4 regions of the Jeotgalicoccus huakuii genome follow, and region 2 is predicted to be linked to each of the others. Evidence: riboswitches for the same ligand, from Rfam matches in the RefSeq annotation. Region 2 holds a riboswitch; each other region holds the start of a gene.
The links. Region 2 has a riboswitch for S-adenosylmethionine ahead of metK (methionine adenosyltransferase). Riboswitches for the same ligand answer to the same signal wherever they lie in the genome.
Positions count from the first base shown of each region.

Region 1: linked by a shared signal. The riboswitch ahead of V6E76_RS03985 (methionine ABC transporter ATP-binding protein) and the one ahead of metK (methionine adenosyltransferase) in region 2 are both predicted to bind S-adenosylmethionine.
Region 3: linked by a shared signal. The riboswitch ahead of V6E76_RS00815 (ATP-binding cassette domain-containing protein) and the one ahead of metK (methionine adenosyltransferase) in region 2 are both predicted to bind S-adenosylmethionine.
Region 4: linked by a shared signal. The riboswitch ahead of V6E76_RS01090 (5-methyltetrahydropteroyltriglutamate--homocysteine S-methyltransferase) and the one ahead of metK (methionine adenosyltransferase) in region 2 are both predicted to bind S-adenosylmethionine.

Region 1 is NZ_JAVIYN010000005.1:73,271-78,564, forward strand. It holds gene cyoE (heme o synthase) at 1-39, shown strand, start outside; gene V6E76_RS03975 (MetQ/NlpA family ABC transporter substrate-binding protein) at 116-961, opposite strand; gene V6E76_RS03980 (methionine ABC transporter permease) at 999-1,691, opposite strand; gene V6E76_RS03985 (methionine ABC transporter ATP-binding protein) at 1,688-2,710, opposite strand; SAM riboswitch class I at 2,791-2,889, opposite strand; gene V6E76_RS03990 (thioredoxin family protein) at 2,930-3,244, opposite strand; gene V6E76_RS03995 (toprim domain-containing protein) at 3,195-3,602, opposite strand; gene gcvH (glycine cleavage system protein GcvH) at 3,696-4,076, opposite strand; gene V6E76_RS04005 (Spx/MgsR family RNA polymerase-binding regulatory protein) at 4,143-4,499, opposite strand; gene aroD (type I 3-dehydroquinate dehydratase) at 4,700-5,294, opposite strand, start outside.
Region 2 is NZ_JAVIYN010000004.1:105,919-111,212, forward strand. It holds gene menE (o-succinylbenzoate--CoA ligase) at 1-400, shown strand, start outside; gene yidD (membrane protein insertion efficiency factor YidD) at 390-629, opposite strand; gene ytkD (RNA deprotection pyrophosphohydrolase) at 704-1,162, shown strand; gene pckA (phosphoenolpyruvate carboxykinase (ATP)) at 1,219-2,793, opposite strand; SAM riboswitch class I at 3,004-3,106, shown strand; gene metK (methionine adenosyltransferase) at 3,202-4,386, shown strand; gene V6E76_RS03495 (nuclease-related domain-containing protein) at 4,415-5,294, shown strand, end outside.
Region 3 is NZ_JAVIYN010000001.1:182,742-188,035, forward strand. It holds gene V6E76_RS00790 (hypothetical protein) at 1-256, shown strand, start outside; gene V6E76_RS00795 (aldo/keto reductase) at 350-1,198, shown strand; gene chrA (chromate efflux transporter) at 1,243-2,415, opposite strand; gene V6E76_RS00805 (putative RNA methyltransferase) at 2,532-3,386, shown strand; gene V6E76_RS00810 (SprT-like domain-containing protein) at 3,715-4,203, shown strand; SAM riboswitch class I at 4,240-4,342, shown strand; gene V6E76_RS00815 (ATP-binding cassette domain-containing protein) at 4,401-5,294, shown strand, end outside.
Region 4 is NZ_JAVIYN010000002.1:13,969-19,262, reverse strand. It holds gene V6E76_RS01100 (hypothetical protein) at 1-397, shown strand, start outside; gene V6E76_RS01095 (MFS transporter) at 508-1,683, opposite strand; SAM riboswitch class I at 1,842-1,947, shown strand; gene V6E76_RS01090 (5-methyltetrahydropteroyltriglutamate--homocysteine S-methyltransferase) at 2,039-3,124, shown strand; gene V6E76_RS01085 (ribonuclease H family protein) at 3,184-3,777, shown strand; gene V6E76_RS01080 (hypothetical protein) at 3,786-4,196, shown strand; gene V6E76_RS01075 (Cof-type HAD-IIB family hydrolase) at 4,214-4,993, shown strand; gene V6E76_RS01070 (Dps family protein) at 5,198-5,294, shown strand, end outside.

The DNA.
Region 1 (5,294 bases), on a different contig from region 2:
ATTGTTTCATTTATGTTGATGATTGTGCTAACGATATGATGAAAAATGTATATACTATTAACATAGTTCATTAAAAACCTCACTCGACTTGAAAGTCGAGTGAGGTTTTTCTTACTTATTCTGATGGAATAATATTACCGCTGTACTCTTCATCAATATATTGTTTGATCTCATCTGATTGTAGTACTTCGATTAATCTTTGTAGTTCTGGACGTTCTTCATCTCCAGATCTAACAGCAACTAGGTTAGCATAAGGTGATTCTCCGTCTTCAACTGCGATTGAATCTTCAACTGGATTCAATCCAGCATCAATTGCGAAGTTTGCATTAATAATAACAGCAGGTGCTTCATTATTTTCATACATATTAACTAAAAGCTCAGGTGCTGTATTGTTATCAAAGTTAAAGTCGTGAGGATTTTCAGTAATATCATCAAATGTTGCGTCTTGAATTTCAACGCCTTCTTCGATTTCTACTAAGCCAGCGTTAACGAAGAATGAAAGGAAACGTCCTTCTTCTGCAGGATTATTAGATACTAAGATAGTAGAGCCGTCTGGGATGTCTTCAAGTGAATCATAGTCATTTGAGAATACTGCCATAGGTTCGATATGGACATTACCGATGCTAGTTAGGTCATAGCCATGTGATTCAATTTCACCGTCTAAGTATGGTGTATGTTGAAAGAAGTTTGCATCGACTTCTTCATCTGCTAACAAACGGTTAGGTGTTGTATAGTCGTTAACGATTTCTACATCGACAGTTATATCTTCTTCAGCAAGAATTTCTGCTGCTTTTTCTAAAATCTCAGCGTGGGGTGCTGGTGATGCTGCGACTGAAATTTCAGCACCTTCCCCATCCGTTGATTCACCTTCTGAAGCAGAATCAGATTCTGAACCATTTCCACAAGCTGCTAAAACTAAAATAAGTGAAAACAATGTAACGAAACTAAAAAATTTCTTCATGCTAAATCCTCTTTTCTATAAATTTTTATATTAGTAATCAGCGTTTATCCACTCTTTTAGAGAAGAAGTCTCCTAAAATTTGAATGACGAAAACGATGATTAGAATTACCACAGTTGCAACAAGCGTGACGTCAGGCTGGTTTCTTGTAAAACCAACCATGTAGGCTAAGTTACCTAATCCACCGGCACCAATAACCCCTGCGATCGCGGTTGAACCAACGAGCATAATGGATGTTACCGTAATACCTGAAATTAGAGCAGGTAATGATTCTGGTATTAACACTTTCCAAATAATTGTCCAAGTGTTCGCACCCATTGACTCCGCCGCTTCTATTACACCCTTATCAATTTCTTTAAGTCCTATTTCAACTAAGCGTGCATAGAATGGTGCAGCACCGATAATCAACGCAGGTAAGGCTCCATTTGAGCCCATTACTGTACCCATGATTGCTTTTGTAAATGGCATGAGTAGAATAATTAAAATGATAAATGGAATCGCTCTAAAGAGATTGACGATGAAGGATGTCGTTCCATAAAGCGGTTTTGAGGGAACATTTTCACTCTTATTAGATAAGAACAAGATAATACCGAAAATGAGTCCAATTATAAAGGCTGCAATTGTTGCAATCACTGTCATGTATATCGTTTCATAAGTCGCTTCAATTACTGCATCCCATTTCACATTTTCAAAGCTAAACATATTTTTAAATTCTTCTATTACACTGTTCATCCTGCTTCAACCTCCAATGTGACATCGTGCTTTTTAAACTCATTTGAGATTGATTCAAGGGTCTCATTATCGATATCTAATGCAATATATAAATGTCCAAATGATTCTTGATTCGTCTGTTTAATATTACCTGATAGAATATTTACATCTAAACCGTAATTTCTTATGACCTCAGAAACAATTGGAGATTTTGTTCTCGTACCTACAAAGTTTAATTTTACTATTGTTGAAGTTGGGAATGATGCTTTAAGTTCTTCTATTGCGAGTTGATGATCATCATCTGAAATATCATCTTTAACAAAGCGTTTTGTTACACTTGACTGTGGATTTTGGAACAATTCAATTACCGAACCCACTTCAACGACCTTACCGTTCTCCATCACTGCTGCACGGTCACATATCTTTCTGATCACATGCATTTCGTGAGTAATCAAGACGATGGTTAGATTCATCTCTTTTGTAATATCTACAAGTAAATCTAATACTTCATCAGTCGTTTCTGGATCTAAGGCACTAGTTGCTTCATCACATAGTAACACTTCAGGCTTATTCGATAAGGCTCTGGCAATACCGACACGTTGTTTTTGTCCACCTGATAGCTCACTTGGATAGTTATGCGCTCTACCCTCTAGCCCAACAAGTTTGATTAATTCATCAACACGTGCTTGGCGTTCTTTCTTTGGTATACCCGCGATTTCCATTGGAAAACTTATATTTTCTGCAACTGTTCTTGACCACAGTAAGTTAAAATGTTGAAAGATCATAGATACTTTCTGACGTTTTTTTCGAAGATCACCTTTGGACATTTTACTGATGTCATCTCCACTGACAATCACATCACCTTCAGTTACATCTTCAAGTCCATTTAATAATCTGATCAGGGTGGATTTACCTGCACCTGAGTAGCCAATTATCCCAAATATCTCACCGTGTTTAATCGATAGATCAACTTGGTCAACTGCTGTTATATTTTGTTTCTTAGTTTTAAATATCTTAGAAACACTTTTTATATCAATCATGATACATTTCCCTTTCTCATCGAAGAAAAATAAAAAGGCCTACTCATAGTATATGAGTAGGCCTTTGAACTTCATTATGCCTCTCATCTTTAGGATTTGTTCCTGTGATTTAGCACCTTGTCATTAAGACGGTTGCCGTGGCTTCTTAGGGCACTTCCCTCCACCACTCTTGATAAGAGTTCTATTCGATTGAGATTTATAATATCAGACTATTCTCTACTAGTCAACCAGGAATTCATCTAATACTTCACTTAAATATGGTACTGAGTGAAAAGCATAGAGTTCTTTCACAAGTTGGCCATTTTTAAATAACAGTAAGGCTGGTGCTGAACGTATGTGGTATTTATCTATTAAGTCTTTATGATAGTTCAAGTTAATTCTCTCATATGATATCTGCTTCATCTCAGAAACGACTTTCAACATCGATTCTGAAATTTCACATGTTTTACACATCGTCGCATATCCAAAGATAATATAACTTTCCTTATCCTGTGTATTCTTTAATAAATCTGCCGTTGAAATTGTTTCCTTCACGATAAAACTTACCTTTCATTATTAACGCATTATCTACGTAAAAACCGTGTCTTAAGAGGAGGTTAGCTAGATAGTCATGCGGGCAACGACCGACTTCTCCAAATTTTGGATCAATGTAAATATGCGTGCTCTCACTTAAATGTTTTTTAAACCATTGACGAATTTTTCTTCCTTCTTTATCCGCATCGGATAATATAAAAATTTGCGAATCACCTAGCTGTTCGATAATTTCATCTAATTTGGAAATACCCATTGTTCCGAAAGTGCAAATAATTTGTGCCGGTTCTACTAACACTTCTTCTAAGCGACGTTTATCAGTCTTGCCTTCAACAATGAGTACCTTATCAGAAAGATTCATTCGTATCACCCTTAGTTTAATTTTATACAAATTCACCAGAAGTAATAAATATTTAGTTTTAAAAAACTCCGGACAAATGTCCAGAGTTTAAAATTAGCCCTCGATAACTGCTTGGTAACCAGCAGCATCAAGAAGATTATCAAGTTCGCTTTCATCTGAAAGTTCAACTTTCAGCATCCAAGCGCCTTCATATGGATTTTCATTTACAAGTTCAGGACTATCTTCAAGCTCTTCGTTAATAGCAACGATTGAACCTGAAACTGGAGCGATTAATTCAGAAACAGTCTTAACTGATTCAACGCTACCGAATGATTCACCTGTTGATACGTCGTCGCCTTCCTCTGGAAGTTCAACAAATACAATATCACCAAGTTCAGATTGTGCAAAATCAGTAATACCGATAGTTACAGTATTTCCTTCAACCTTTACCCATTCGTGGTCCTCACTGTATTTTAGATCTTGTGGTAATGACACGCTAAAACCTCCCTTTTAACTTATCATATATATTGTTGCATATTTATCATACTACAGGCAAGAAGATTAATTCAATAAAGCTTGCTCATAATTTTCTTCTTTAAACCCTAAAAGCACCTGATCATCTAAAACAACCATTGGTCGCTTGATTAACATGCCGTCACTTGCAAGTAATTCAAACTTTTCATCATCTGAAAGTTCAGGTAAGCGTTCTTTTAAACCAAGTTCTTTAAACTTGCCACCTCTTTTATTAAAGAAATCATCTACGTTATATGAAGAACGGTCCACAATACCTTTAAGCGTATCGATTGACGGTACATTTTTGACCATATCTATGGCAGTGAATTCTAAGTTATTATCCTCTAAAAATTTCTTCCCCTTACGGCAAGTTGTACATTTTGAATACTCGTAAAAAGTTATCATTATATCCTCCTAAAATAGAAAATCATCTTACATTAATTCTACCTTAGAAATTATATTTTATACACTCAAATCACAAAATAAACCCAAAACCTTTGGGGGAGGTTTTGGGCCAGGGGTTAGGATTTAAGAAGTGTGTGTTATCTTCTAACCTCACTCTAACACCTAAATATTATTAGAACGTAAAGTCTGTGTAAAAATTATCATAAAGTCGTTAATGTTTTCCTTAGTTCACTTATATGAATTTGTCCAGGCGCCGCATCTCGGCTGATGTAACCATAAGTAAATAATGGGGCATAGTCGCCTGTTAACACGCGTGTACGCTTACCTAACTCACCCATAGAGATTCCGATGACCTTGTGCCCATATTGAGCCTTAGCAGTTTTTAGAACATCTATAACTGTGTCGACATCCTCACTGTTTGTAGGGTACAGGGCAAACTTAAACACATCACCTTCTACTTGATTCATCTGACTAAGTAAATCCATGAGTGCACCGTGATCAAGTGTTTCTTTAAAGTTATGATAGCTCAGTAGCGTTTTAATTTGATGCATCTTTGCGGTCTCAATAATTTCCTGCACAATTTTTTTACCGACTGACATTTCAATATCTATATAATCAATATCCATAGACTTACAAATCTCTAGTAGAAGTGCTTGGTATTCAACCGTAGTTTTTGAGCCCTTGCCCCCTTCTCTAGAAGTTCTATAGGTGTAGATAATTTCTTTATCGAGAGCTTTAAATCTGTCTATGATTCGTCTGACAATCGATGCATGATCCTGGCGATTTAAAGCATCA
Region 2 (5,294 bases):
GTATTTCAATACAGGAGACGTCGCGAGTATTGATGATGACGGATACATTTATATTCTTGATCGTCGTAATGATTTAATTATTAGTGGTGGCGAGAATATTTATCCGAAAGAAATAGAAGATGTTGTCTATATGCTTGAAGAAGTGAATCGTTGTGTGGTCATTAAAAAAGATGATGACGAGTGGGGGCAGGTTCCCGTTTTACTTCTAGAAGAACCTGTAGATAAGTCCCGTCTATTAAATCATCTTTATGAGCATTTAGCAAAGTATAAAATACCAAGAGAAATACACTATGTTGATGAGATTAAGTTAACATCAACTGGAAAGATATCTAGAACAATTAATAGAAATATGTTTCTAGACCTAGATGAAAAGGTATTGAGAGATAATACTAAGATTTAGATTTTTTCTTCTTTGTATTTATTGGTACCGGATCGAACCCGCCTTCATGGAAGGGATGACATTTAAGAATGCGTCTTGTTGCTAAGTACGACCCTTTGATTGCGCCATGTTCATTTATAGCATCGATTGCATAATTAGAACAAGTCGGGTAGAAACGACAAGTCGGCGGTGACATTGGGGAAATATTTTTTTGATAGAAATGAACTGCTCTGATTAGAATTTTTTTCATTAGTCGATCACCTTTTAATAGTAGTACAGTTATTGTAGGCCGATAATACGTAGACTGCAAGGGGAGGAGTTTAAATGAAAACATTTAAAGATTTTAAAGGACGAGAAGTTACCTTAAAATATGAGTATGTCGATCAGACAGATCATGTGCTAATTATTCCTAAACTTAATAATCAGTTTCTGTTGACGCATCATAAAGAAAGAGGATTAGAATTTCCTGGTGGTAAAGTTGAACAAGGCGAATCACTTGTTGAAGCAGCACAAAGAGAGCTGTATGAAGAAACAGGTGGTTTGGTAGTAAACCTACATTTCGTTGGAACCTACACAGTAAATGATGGTGAAGATACCTTTAGTAAAGCGGCATTCTGTTGTAACATAGAACGCTTGGATGGACTACAAGATTATCATGAGACACTAGGGCCTAAGTTAGTCACACAAATTGAAGATATTGATGATGAAGATAAAAGCGAATTGTTAAAAGATGAATGTATTATTCATCTATATAATGAAGTAAGAGAACATGGTTGTCAGTAAAATAAACGGACCCAACAAAGTATAATTGTTGGGTCCGTTTTGTATATAATTATTGTTTAAAATCCGCCTTTAGCTGCAATTTCTGCAGATTCTTCACCGAATTTTTTGAAGTTCTCAATAAACTGATCTTTTAGTGCTTGTGCTTTCTCATTATAAGCATCTTTCGATTCCCAAGTATTAGCCGGCGCTAAAATTTCTTCAGGAACACCTGTGACAGCAGTAGGGATAGATAATCCAAAGACATCATCTTTAACAAATTCACCAAGTTCTAATTCACCGCTAATTGCGCGTCTAACCATTGAACGAGTGTGTTTGAGATCCATACGCTTACCAACACCGTATTCTCCACCCGTCCATCCTGTATTAACCAGGTAGACGTTAACATCATGCTTATCAATTAATTCACCTAGCATATTTGCATAGACTGTTGCATGTAATGGTAGGAACGGTGAACCGAAACATGTTGAGAATACTGGTTGTGGAGACGTGACACCACGTTCTGTACCTGCAAGTTTCGATGTAAACCCACTCAAGAAGTGATACATTGCTTGGTCTTTAGATAATTTAGAGATTGGCGGTAATACACCAAATGCATCTGCTGTCAGGAAGACAATTGTTTTCGGGTGACCTGCAACTGATGGAATACGTGCGTTATCGATATGGTTAAGTGGGTAAGCGGCACGTGTGTTTTCAGTTAATGCATCATCATCATAATCCGGATTACCTTCTTCATCAATAACAACATTCTCTAAAACAGAGCCAAATTTAATTGCTTCAAAAATTTCGGGCTCTTTTTCTTTTGATAGGTTGATTGTTTTAGCATAGCAACCACCTTCAATATTGAATACCCCATCTTCATTCCAACCGTGCTCATCGTCACCGATTAAATCACGTTCGGGGTCTGCAGATAGCGTTGTCTTACCTGTACCAGATAGACCGAAGAATAGTGCAACGTCCTTGTTCTCTCCAACATTTGCACTACAGTGCATACTCATTACACCTTGTTCAGGTAATAAGAAGTTCATGATAGAGAAGATGGATTTCTTCATTTCTCCACCGTACTCAGTACCACCAATAAGAATTATTTTCTTCTCTAATGAAACGAGTACAAATACTTCTGATTTTGTACCATCTACAGCAGGGTCTGCTTTAAAAGTTGGTGCAGAGACAATTGTAAATTCAGGATCGATCGCTAATGCTTCTTCCTTAGTCTCAGGACGAATGAACATAGTTTTAGCAAACATGTTGTGCCAACTGAATTCATTCACAACTTGTAGTTTAAGTTGAGTCTGAGGATCAGCACCAGCATAGCCATTAAAAACAAATAACTCTTCTTTTTCATTTAAGTATGTAGTAACTTTTTCAAACAAATTGTCGAATATCTCTTCGGAAATTGGTTGGTTAACGTCTCCCCAATCGACTTTATTTTCAGATACGCTATCTTTTACGACAAAACGATCTTTAGGGCTACGGCCTGTATATTCACCAGTTTGAGCACGTAGGGCACCAGTGTTTGTTAATGTAGCTTCACCACGTCGTAAAGAAGCCTCTACTAGTTCACTGTTTGATAGTTGTTTGTGTGTTGAGGATTTAGCGACTAAGTCCTCGATTAAACTCTTGTGATTAACCATGATTCGCCTCCAAAAATATTTGAATTAAAACGCATTATTTAGAAATTAGTATAACACATTACTTTTTACGATAACACTATAATAAGAGCACATCTATAAGTAATGATGCACATTTCTAATTTAAGAAATAAATTTAACTTATTATATTAGTTTGATTTGGTCTAAATCTTGATTATCACATATCAATATTGTAATATATAGCTAAGTTATCTCTTATCAAGAGGTGGTGGAGGGATCAAACCCTGTGAAGCCAGAGCAACCTCCTTTTCAAGAAAGGTGCTAAAGAATGCAGAGTAATTCTGAGCGATAAGGGAAAAGGGCGAGCCTTTTTCTCTATGTTTATGTGGAGAATAAGGCTTTATTTTTTGCTTTAGGAGATAGCTAATTTAGCTATAAAGGAGAATTTTAATGTCAGAAAGAAAGTTATTTACATCAGAGTCAGTCACAGAGGGACACCCAGACAAAATTGCAGATCAGATTTCTGATGCGATTCTGGATGCAATTTTAGAAGGAGATCCATATGCAAGAGTGGCATGTGAAACTGTAGTTAATACAGGTCTTGCTTTAATTGTAGGGGAGATCAGTACTGAAACTTATGTAGATATTCCTAAGACAGTTCGTGAAACAGTTAAGGAAATAGGCTATGTGGATGCTAAATACGGTTTTGATTATAAGACGATGTCAGTATTAACTGGTATTGATGAACAGTCAGAAGATATCGCAGTTGGTGTTAACAATGCTTTTGAAACGAGAGAATCACAAGGGGTTTCAACTGGTGCAGGTGACCAAGGTTTAATGTTCGGATTTGCAACTAACGAAACGAAAGAATTCATGCCTTTACCTATTGCACTTGCTCACAAAATTTCAAGACGTCTAACAGAAGTAAGAAAAGATAAGACGATTTCTTATTTAAGACCGGACGGTAAGTCTCAAGTGACAGTTGAATATGATGAAGCGGGTCAGCCGCTCCGTGTGGATACGATTGTTATCTCAACTCAACATCATGAGAACATACCTGCTTCTGAAATATATGATGATTTATTAGAGCATGTGATTAAAGCAGTTGTACCTGAACATCTTTTAGATGATGAAACTAAATACTTCATCAATCCAACAGGTCGTTTTGTAATCGGTGGTCCACAAGGGGATGCTGGCTTAACGGGTCGTAAAATTATAGTGGATACTTACGGAGGATATGCACGTCATGGTGGCGGTGCATTCTCTGGAAAGGATCCAACAAAAGTGGACCGTTCAGCAGCTTATGCAGCCCGTTATATTGCTAAAAATATTGTAGCGAGTGGTATTGCTGATAAGTGTGAAATCCAATTAGCATATGCAATTGGGGTATCTCAACCGGTATCTATCTCTGTTGATACATTTAAAACAGGACAATATGATGAAAATAAAATTGTTGAAGTCATTAGAGCACTGTTTGATTTGTCACCAGATGGAATAATAGATATGTTAAACTTAAGAAAGCCAATTTATAAACAGACTGCAAGCTATGGCCATTTTGGGCGCTCAGACATTGACTTACCTTGGGAAAGATTAGATAAGGTCGATGCGCTTAAAGAATTATTAAGAAATCGCTAAGTGAGCACTGTTGGAAAGTAGGAATGTTATGAACACGGAAATCTTTACGAATCCCATTTTTATTGCGATTGCTGTCGTTCTTCTTATAGTAGTAATCTGGTTTTTAGTTTATTACTTTAAACATCGCAATCAAGTGAAAGTTGTTGAAGACAATCACGCTAAAGAAAAAGAATCTTTAGTACAGAAGTACGAAAGTGAACATGAAGCAGAAAGACTTGAACACAAAAAAGAATTATCGAATTTAAATGAGAAGTATTATAATGATACGACTTTACTCGATAACAAATTATCAAGTTTACATCAGTTCTCAGTAGACAAAGGTGAATATTTAACAGACTTAGCATTGATTCAGTTAAAAGATAAGTTGGTCAAAGATGAGAAAATTCGCGAATCCGATATGATTATCTTATCTAATGTATTCCTACCTTCACGAAATTATACGAATACACGTAAAATCGACCATTTAGTTTTAACACGTACGGGTATCTACTTGATTGATTCTAAGTATTGGAGTGGACACATTTTACATGGTGTGAACGAAGCACAATTTGAAACAGTCCCTTATGTAGAATCATTCTTTGACTTACTCGAACTAGATAAGAAACGAGAACAAACATTAATCTTCGAAAAAGCAGACCAGAAAAACGTATCTGTTAATCACTATAATGGTGTCATCGATGAGACGAAGATTACTGCAGAGAAGCTTAAAAACAAGTTGAAATTACAATATGATATCGTACCGATTATTTACTTTAACCCTAAAGATAATGGTAACTACTCAATTACAAACTACTCAGAAGATCCATCAATCCGTGTAATTGTCGGCCAAGAAGACCTAGAAGCATTCTTCTTGAAATATGTCTTCCACGGCAGATTCCAATATACGGTTAAAGACTTAGATGAAATTG
Region 3 (5,294 bases), on a different contig from region 2:
TGATATGGAAATTCATGATACATTTGGTCAGATATTTGGAGCAGAAATCAATAATGGTGTTGAAGATGAACAAGTGAATGCCATCGTTGGTGTTTTAGATAAGGAAACAAATGAATTGAGTCAAGTAACCTATATCTCTACAGCACCATCTCAGAATGGTGAGGGTGCAATACACTTAGAAATGTCTGGTATATATAAAGATTATGGGAAATTTGATGATGATGGTATAACTGTTCCTGACGAGATATACGAATAGGATGAAATAATTATGACCAAGTTCTTAAAATTTAAAGTACTTGGTCTTTAATATTGTATAATAATAGTAAACATAAGCAAGGTGGGAGAAAATATGGAATTCGTGACATTAAATAATGGTGTTGAGATGCCAATAGAAGGTTTTGGTGTCTTTCAAATTGAACCGGAAGAAACTGAGAAGTGTGTACTAGATGCAATAGAAGTTGGATATAGACACATTGATACAGCAGCCACCTATGGCAATGAACGTGGTGTTGGTACTGCAATTAAAAAATCAGGTATTGATCGTAAAGATTTATTTATTACTAGTAAATTATGGGTGGAAGATCAAGGTTATGAATCAACATTAAAGGCATTTGAGAAATCCCTAGAGCGTTTAGGGACCGATTATTTAGATTTATATTTAATTCATCAGCCATTCGGGGATTATTATGGTTCATACCGTGCTATGGAAGCATTGTATAAGCAAGGAAAAATTAAAGCGATTGGGGTTTCAAACTTTGATTCCGCACGATTAGTTGATTTGATTATGAATAATGAGATTGTACCTCAGATTAATCAAATAGAACTACATCCATTTTTACAACAAAAAGAAGCAATCAAGGTGATGAAAGAATATGGCGTTCAAGTAGAGTCATGGGGCCCTTTAGCAGAAGCTAAACATGGTATTTTAGAAGAAAAAGAATTACAAGATATCGCACAGAAGCATAAAAAAACCGTTGCACAGGTCATCCTTAGATGGCACCTCGATAATGGTATCGTTATTATTCCTAAGTCTGTAAATAAAGATAGAATGATTGAAAATCTAGATATCCACGATTTTAATCTAGACAGTGCTGATATGAGAATCATTGAAGCTTTTGATGGAAGTCAAAATAAAATTGTGGATCATACTGATATCAATATTGTGATTGGTATGAATAAATCAAAGACACCAGAGTGAATGTAAAATCCCTGAATGCCAATATTGGTATTCAGGGACTTATCTTATAAGAAGGAAATTAATATACCACCAATTGCACCACTAACCACAATGAGCCAAGGTGGAGATTTTAAGTAATTCAACATGACAAATAGTATTGCAGCTAAGGCGAAATCTGCTGGTTGATTAATGGCAGAAGTTGAGATTGGTGTGTAAAGTGCAGCAATTAAAATACCAACCACTGCTGCATTAACCCCCATTACAGCCCCTTTAGTTTTAGCATGATTTCTTATCATATCCCAGAAGGGCAGGCTGCCTAAAATAAGTAAGAATGCTGGTAAGAAAATTGCAAATGTTGCAAATAAGCCACCGAGCCAGCCATTCATAACAGTGCCGAGGTATGAAGCGAAGGTGAAAAGCGGTCCTGGAACTGCTTGAGTTGCCGCATAGCCTGCTAAAAATGCCTCTTGTGAAATCCAGCCCATTGGTACAAGTTCTTGCTCTAGAAGTGGTAACACAACGTGACCACCTCCAAAAACCAAGGAGCCAGCACGATAAAAGCTGTCAAAAACAGATACCCAATAATTTCCCGTAAATTCTCTTAACATGGGTAGTAAGAATAACAATATAAAAAATAAACTTAAACAGATGATAGAAAAAGTTTTGTTAACTGGGAACAAAGTTCTTTTCGTATCAGCTTCATGGTCCTTAAATATTAAAAATCCAAGCAGTGCAGCAATTAGAATGACGCCAACTTGTGTAATAACTGATGGAAAGATAAGTATAATAACTACTGCTAAGAGCGCAATCAGTTTTCGACTTAGATCAGGTGTTAAATTTTTAGCCATGCCAAGTATTGCATGTAAGACGATGACTACTGCAACAATTTTTAAGCCTTGAATCCAAGCTGCATCAGCAATATTGAAGGTTGTTAAAAGACTAGCAAAAATAATTAGTGCAATGACTGAAGGTAAGGTGAATCCTAAAAATGAGATGATACCACCTAAAACGCCACCTCGCATGACACCGACTCCGATACCCACCTGACTGGACGCGGGACCAGGTAAAAATTGAGAAAGTGCGACAAGATCAGCATAACTCTTTTCATCCATCCACTTTTTACGCTCGACATACTCGGTATGAAAGTAACCGAGGTGTGCAGAGGGTCCACCAAAAGAAGTTAAGCCTAATCTTGTGGACACTAAATATATTTCAAGTAATAGCATGAATCGCTTCATTTAATCCTCCTTAAAAACTTGTTTTTGTGTAGAATACCATTTAAAGTTATTGAGTACTATAGAAATTTATATTCTTTTACAATTCATAATGTAATTGAAATAAAGTAGGTGAATTAATGAAAAAGAGAGAAATTGCAGCGCTTGGTTTTCAGAAATTAGAATCGAATCTACAGTGTCCGATTTGTAGTGCTGATTTAAATGTCGTCGATTCAAATCGTTTAGTGTGTGAAAATCGTCATAGTTATGACTTAGCAAAACAAGGCTACGTCAACATGTTGCAAAAACAAGTATCATCGATGTATGATCAAGACTTATTTGATGCGAGGTATAATATTATATCAGTTCATAATCTTTACAAAATAATTCATCAAAAAATTGCTGATATAATTAATGCACTTCCAAATGAAAACCGCCTTATTTTTGATGCAGGTTCTGGTGAAGGTTCACATTTACGTTCAATTATAAAACTAGTTGATAAAGATAACACTCATGGTATTGGATTAGATATCTCAAAAGATGGTGTATTACTCGCGAGTAAAAACTATAGTCATGAAAACTGGGTGGTCGGAGATTTAAGTCGTACACCGTTTAAAGAGAGTAGTATAGATGTAATCTTAAGCTACTTATCTCCTGCGAATTATGAAGAATTTCAACGTATTTTAAAGCCGAACGGCATACTGATTAAAGTTATTCCGGGTAGCAAGTACTTAAAAGAAATTAGAGAAACTTTAGCTGGTGATAGTCAAGAATATGAGAATACGGATACCTTGGAGTTAATGAGAAATAAAGTAGATTTTATTTCCGAAGAGAGAATCACATATGAAGTTGAACTGGCTAGCGTCGCTTTAAAAGATTTAATAAAGATGACCCCGCTCGGTTGGCACGTAAGTCAGCAAGAGATTAAAGATTTTACTGAAACAACAAGTAAAATAATTACTGTAGATTTACACATTATTCAAGCGAAATATTGAAATAACTGTCATTGTAATCTTATCAAACTGCGTTATAATATTGTTTATGGGCTATTATTTGAAATATTTGAGCTTATATTACAAAGATATTACAAACATAATTATTTCACATTAAGGCTTGAAATAACCCAAAGATTAAAATATAATGAAAATATATTAAGAAATACATAACAGAACGACCTATTAATTTATAGCTATACTTCATATTATTAGCTCAATCGTTCTTTGATAGTGCCTTTGGCCTAGATATCATATTATATTATTTATCTGTTAGGGAGACTTCGAGTCTCTCTTTTTTTATGACTATTTATAAGTAGTGGTGAGTAAGGTGGACGAAAAAGAATTATTAGAATATGCAGTAGCATTCTCTAAGAAGCATTTTAATGTGGATTTTAATATTTCACTAAGAATCTCAAATAGAATGACTGCAAAGCTTGGCGCTTTTGTAATTAAGACGAGACACAACAGGGTTATTAACGAAGAGATTGTCATGTCGAAAACCTTTATTGACAATAATCCGAGGCACGTAATTCTTGATGTCCTACACCATGAATGTGTGCATTTTTGTCTATATCGACTAAACAAACCTTACCGAGATCAAGATGATTATTTTAAGAATACACTCAAGAAGCTCAACATTTCATTAACAAGAACCTATAGATACAAAGGCACTCTACATCATTATCAATGTATGCACTGTAATTATAAATTTACTAAACGTATGAAAGGTTATGAGAAGCGGTATGTCTGTGCACGTTGTCACTCGAGATTTACTTATCTCGGTCAAAGTAAAGAGTCGCCTCTTATTGACTTTTAGAATTAAATCATATAGTATTACTCTAAATTGAATATGAAATTATCAAGAGAGATGGAGGGTCGGGCCCTATGAAGTCTCAGCAGCGGGCTTATTTAAGTACTGTGCTAAATCCTGCAGGCATCGGCTTGGAAGATAATCAAACATCGCCATTTGTCTACATGATGAATGGTTTTTTTATTTTAAAGAGGAGGTAGATCATGAGCATAAAATTGGAGAGCGTTTCAAAAACCTATCAATTAAAAGGTCGTAAGGTTGAAGCATTAAAAGAGACATCATTAGAAATTAAGACAGGTGAGATTTTTGGTTTAATCGGTTACTCAGGCGCAGGTAAATCTACCTTAGTTAGATTAATTAACTTATTGGAACAACCAACAACGGGTTCGGTAACAGTTGCTGGTGAAGATTTAACGAAGCTCACTAAGAATGAACTTAGACAGAAACGCCAAAAAATTGGTATGATATTTCAGCAGTTTAATCTCATTGAATCTAAGACTGTTTATGAAAATATTGAATTTGTTCTAAAGGCTTCAAAATTTGATAAGAAAAAGAGACCAGGCCGTATCAAGGAATTATTGGAATTGGTTGGACTTGGAGACAAGGCTGAAATTAAATCATCAAATTTAAGTGGAGGGCAAAAGCAAAGAGTAGGTATTGCTCGTGCACTTGCAAATGATCCTGACATCTTGCTTTGTGATGAAGCAACGAGTGCCTTAGATCCAGACACGACTAAGAGTATTCTAAAATTATTGAATCGAATCAATAAGGATTTAGGTATTACGATTATCGTCATCACTCATGAAATGGAAGTTATTAAAGAAATTGCAGACCGGGTCGGTGTAATGTCTCAAGGTGAAATTTTAGAAATAGGTCAAACTTATGATGTCTTTAGTCATCCTAAGCATGAAATTACTAAAGACTTTGTTCAAGAAATTTATAACTTTGAAGTCCCTAAGCAGTTTAAGGCAACGCGTGAGAATCAAGTGATTACAATTCAGTTCCTCAGTGAAAATGCAGAAGAGAATTATCTCAACAAACTGTATCGTAATTTTGATTTAAACATTAGCATTTTAAATGGACGCATTGAATACATT
Region 4 (5,294 bases), on a different contig from region 2:
GACAGGCGAAGTGCTATCGACCTATAAAGCAGGTAGCAATAATGGAGAAATCATAGTTACGGTCAACACTTTTTGTGGTCAAACATTTGAGGAAGCAGAAAGAATGGCGAGACCTTATTTAGTCAATCAAGCCTTAAAATCTACTGGACGAGAATTTTCTGGTATACCTTCATTTGATGAAGTTTCAGCAATTGAATTGACAGAGGAAGAAGTAGCTGAGTTCAATAAAATCCGTGACAATGTCATCATAGGAGATGCTGATTTTGTACGGGATGAGTTGATGTCATATCAAAGAACTTACGGTGTCGATGAGTTAATGATAGTGACGATTACTCATGACTTTTCCGATAAGGTCAAGAGTTATAAAAGGATTGCAAAAGTGATGTTAAATAAATAAGAAAAGCGTTGAACCTTATAGAGTTCAACGCTTTTTTGTGATGTTGATAATAGTGGGTGGCCCGCTGTAGCGATCACAGAGAGCCGCTAGCAATAAAGATATTAAAAACATTAATTTTCAAAACGGCTTTTATCTTCTATGAAGTGAGTGGCGACCATACATAAAGCGCCAAATACTAACATACCACCGGCGATGAAGGTAATCTCACGGTACGAGAATCCGTTAGTCAATAAGAGTGAACCGAGTGATGCACCGATTGAGTTTGAAAGATTGAAAACTGAAGCAGCCAAAGTACCGGCTAAAGCGGGTGCGGTAACTGCTGCAAAAATAATCTTAGAGTTCAACATTGGTGAAATTCCGAATGTGCCTAAGCCGAATAATCCAGCAGCAAGGTAGGCAAGATAAGGCACTTCTAACATAAAGGTTAAACCGAATAAGACGATGGCTAAGAACAGAATAACCAAAGTCACTGCTCCAGTTAGTTTTCCGGGTTGAATTCGACCGGATGAGAAGTTACCAATAACTGCAAAAGTACCAAACATTAGCATACTAAAAGTGACACCATAGTCTCCCATACCAGCAATGTCTCTTAACATGGGCTCTAAAAACGTATAGGCAGTAAATACACCTGAGTATCCAAAAATAATCGTAATCATTAACATGATGACATTCTTATCTTTTAATGCTGACAATTCACTAGAGACTTTCGGTGCTTCACCTGTCTTATAGTTTGGGGTGAATAGTATGAGTCCAAGTAAGTTGATTATGCCGAGGGTAACGATAATCCAAAAGACGATTCTCCAGTCTAACAAGGCACCAATGTATGAACCAAATGGTACACCGAGCATCACTGCGATGACGAGCCCACCATTTACTAGGGCAACTGCAGCGGTTTTCTTATTTGGTGGAGAAATTGCCATCGCTAAACTCATCATGACACCGAAAAAGGGTGCATGCATAGAAGCTGATAATAAGCGCGATAATAGCAATACTTCAAAATTTGGTGCGGTCGCGGCAACAATATTAGAAACTATAAATATAGAAATTAAAATTATTAAGAGTAATTTCGGAGAAAATCTCAACGTTAATAATCGAATCACCGGACCAAATACAGCAACACTGAGTGCGTAGACACTTAAGAGTAAACCGGTTGTAGAAACTTCAACGTTTAAATCTGCTGCAAATTGAGTTAATAGACCGGTTACGACATACTCAGTCATGCCGACTGCAAAGGCACCGATCATAAAAATTGTAATGACAAGTTGTCTTGAAGCTTGATCCTTCATATTAACCTCCTTATTAAAAGCATAAGAGATATACTATTACACATTAAAAACAAAGTCTATAATATATATGAAGAAAGTGTTTTCACTTAGTGATTCATAAGTTTTTTGACAGAATATTATGGCTAGTGCTAATATAATGTTCAATTAAGTAAATAAAATTCTTATCCAGAGAGGTGGAGGGAACAGGCCCGTCGATACCTCAGCAGCGGACCCTTAGGGGAACTGTGCTAATTCCTTAAAGTTCTTGTGACTTAAAGATGAGAAGATGGACATGTAAAGCACTCCTCTTTTAAATCTTAAACAAGATAGAAGGGGATTTTATTTATTTAAAAACAATATTGAAAGAGGTTATTACATGTCAGCACCATTTAAAGCAGATCACGTAGGAAGTTTATTACGTCCTGCCAGAATACATCAAGCAAGAAAAGACTTTGAAGCAGGTAATATCAGTAAAGACGAATTATTTAAAATAGAAACAGAAGAAATTGAGAAAGTGGTGGATAAGCAAATTGAAGTCGGCCTCAAGGCTGTTACGGATGGCGAGTTCCGCCGCCGTTTTTGGCACACTGACTTTATGGAACATGTTGGTGGCTTTGAAGGCTATATCCCTGAAGAAGGATACTCATTCAATGGCATGAAGACAGAAGCCTATAATATCCGCAACATCGGTAAGATTTCTTTCGATAAAAACCATCCACACGTGAAAGAGTTTATCTTGTTTAAGGAAATCGTTGGAGACAGAGCTGTTCCAAAACAAACCATTCCTTCACCTAACCAATTTTTCAACTATGGTGTACGTAATAAAGAAATCTATCCGGACATTGAAGAATATGCAGATGACATTATTGCAGCTTACCAGGATGCCATCTTGGCATTCTATGATGTCGGTTGTCGCTACTTACAGTTAGATGATGTTTATATTGCAAGACTCAATACAGAAGAAGAACCGTATCAGGAAAGTGGTTATAACCGCGAACAACTTATAGATCTAGCTCTAAGAGTTGTGAACGGCGCCCTAGAAGTGAAACCAGAAGATATGGTAATTACTACCCACCTATGCCGAGGAAACTACCGTTCTACTTGGGCATTTGAAGGATCATATGCCAAGATTGCGCCTGTCTTATTTGCTAAGGAAAATGTTGATGGTTTCTTTTTAGAGTATGATGATGATCGTTCAGGCGATTTTGAACCACTAAAAGAAATTCCTGATGGTGGCCCAGCTGTTGTGCTCGGTTTACTGACTTCAAAAAGTGGTGAATTAGAAGATAAAGAAGTGATCAAAGCGCGTATTGAAGAAGCGACCAATTATGTACCTAAAGAACAGATTCGTTTAAGTCCACAATGTGGATTCTCTTCGACACACCACGGAAATGTTTTAACTGAGGAAGAACAGTGGGAAAAATTACGTTACGTCATCTCACTTGCTGACGAATTATTATAAGGAAACTGCCACTCATGGTACAATCATGAGTGGTTTTATTTATTTAAAGGAGTATCGTTATGGCGAAATATTATGCAGTGCGTAAAGGACATCAAACAGGCATATTCACTAATTGGCCGGACTGTCAAAATGCAGTCAAAGGTTATAGTGGTGCAGAATTCAAATCATTTAAAACAAGACAAGAAGCTGAGAATTTTATCGATAATTTAAAAGATGAAACAGTAGATATTCCTAAAGGTGCCCTTGTGACCTATGTGGATGGTAGTTATGACAAAAGAAGTGAAAAGGCAGGCTTTGGTGCGGTGTTTATAGTGGACGATCATGTTATTCACCAAGCGAGTGAACCGACTGAGGTCGACCCTGAAGTCAATCTTTGGAACGTAACGGCAGAAATAGCAGGTATTCTCTATGCAGTGGAGTGGGCGATTCATCATGACTATAGTGATATATACGTGCACTACGATTATGCAGGATTAGAAAAATGGTATACTGAAGAGTGGAGAGCGAAGAATTCTGTCACTCAAAATTATGTTAAAACGATGCATGAATATAATAAGAAGATTAATATTCATTTCTATAAGGTGGCAGCACATACAGGCGTGGAATTTAACGAACTTGCAGACCAACTCGCTAAACAAGCTGTAAGTCAGTAGGAGAAATTATGCATATACTTTTATTTGTTTTAGTTGCAGGACTATTAATTAAATTTGCGGCAACCTCATTTTTTGACCAAGATAGAATCCATTTTTCATTCGATGAACGACGTTACTTTAATGATGAAGAAGAAACGATTGCAAAGATAATGCGATTAAATCTAGTGATGAAGGAAAGAATATTCTTCATTGTAATGACACTGGTTTACATCACTTCAATCATCTTGTATTTCTCGGGAAATATTACTTTAGGTCTGAGTGCTTTAGTTTTAGTAATCATCTTACAATTACTATTAAATATCATGACGGATTTTCTCTTGTATACAGCTTTTTACGATAAAGCGAATCTGGTTATGATTGTAATTTGGATTATACTGATTGCTGCAGTGATTATTTTATCGAGTATTTATATTATTTAAATCAAAAGAGGTGCCATATGACAGATAAGAAATTGATATTCTTTGATATAGATGGAACATTATATAACACTTCTAAAGAAGTGCCTGAAGATGCTAAAAATGCTGTAATACAACTCAGGGAACAAGGACATATTGTTGCAATTGCGACAGGTCGTGGTCCGTTTATGTTTAAAGAGTTAAGAGAAATGTTAGGTATTGAAACATACATTAGTTACAACGGTCAATATATTGTCTACGAGGGTCAGGTCATCTATGAAAATCCGATTTCGGATGAAACACTTGATGCACTGACTAAACAAGCTTATAAAAATGATCATCCAATCGCATATTGTGATGAGAACGATCTTCGAGTGAGTACGAGAGAACATAAACATGTTCAAAGTGGCATCGGATCATTAAAGTTAAACTTCGAAGTCACTGAAGATCAAGCGTATTACCATAATAATGATATTCATCAAGCGCTGTTGTTTTGTACAGATGGCGAAGAAGAAGCGTATGAAAACAAATATGACGATGTTTACTTCTTAAGATGGCATGACTTTGCTACTGATGTCATACCTAAAGGTGGTTCTAAAGCTAAAGGGATAGAAATGTTGATAGAGAAAATGGGTGTCGACATAGAACAGGTATATGCATTTGGAGATGGACCGAATGATGTAGAAATGCTTACCTTAGTTAAAAATAGTGTTGCTATGGGGAATGCTGTTGATGAGGCAAAAAGAGTGAGTCGATATCAAACCTGTCATGTGGACGACAACGGGTTAGTAGAAGGTTTGAAGATGGCTGGTTTAATATAAATCAGTCATTTTTTTATGTTTACAATAATTTAGTAGGGGTAGAGATTATTGTTAGCGAGATAGATAAAGTCTTATTTATAATAATTCTAAATAGGACTTGATTAAGTATTCTATCCTTGCTATAATAAATATATAAATAATAATGATTCTAAATAAGTAGTTGCGCAAACTCATACTATTATATAAGGGAAAGGTGATTTTATAATGGCACAAGTTACAGAAAAAACAGCAGTAATCGAAGTATTAAACAAGCAATTAGCGAACAACACAGTATTATGGACTAAATTACACAACTACCATT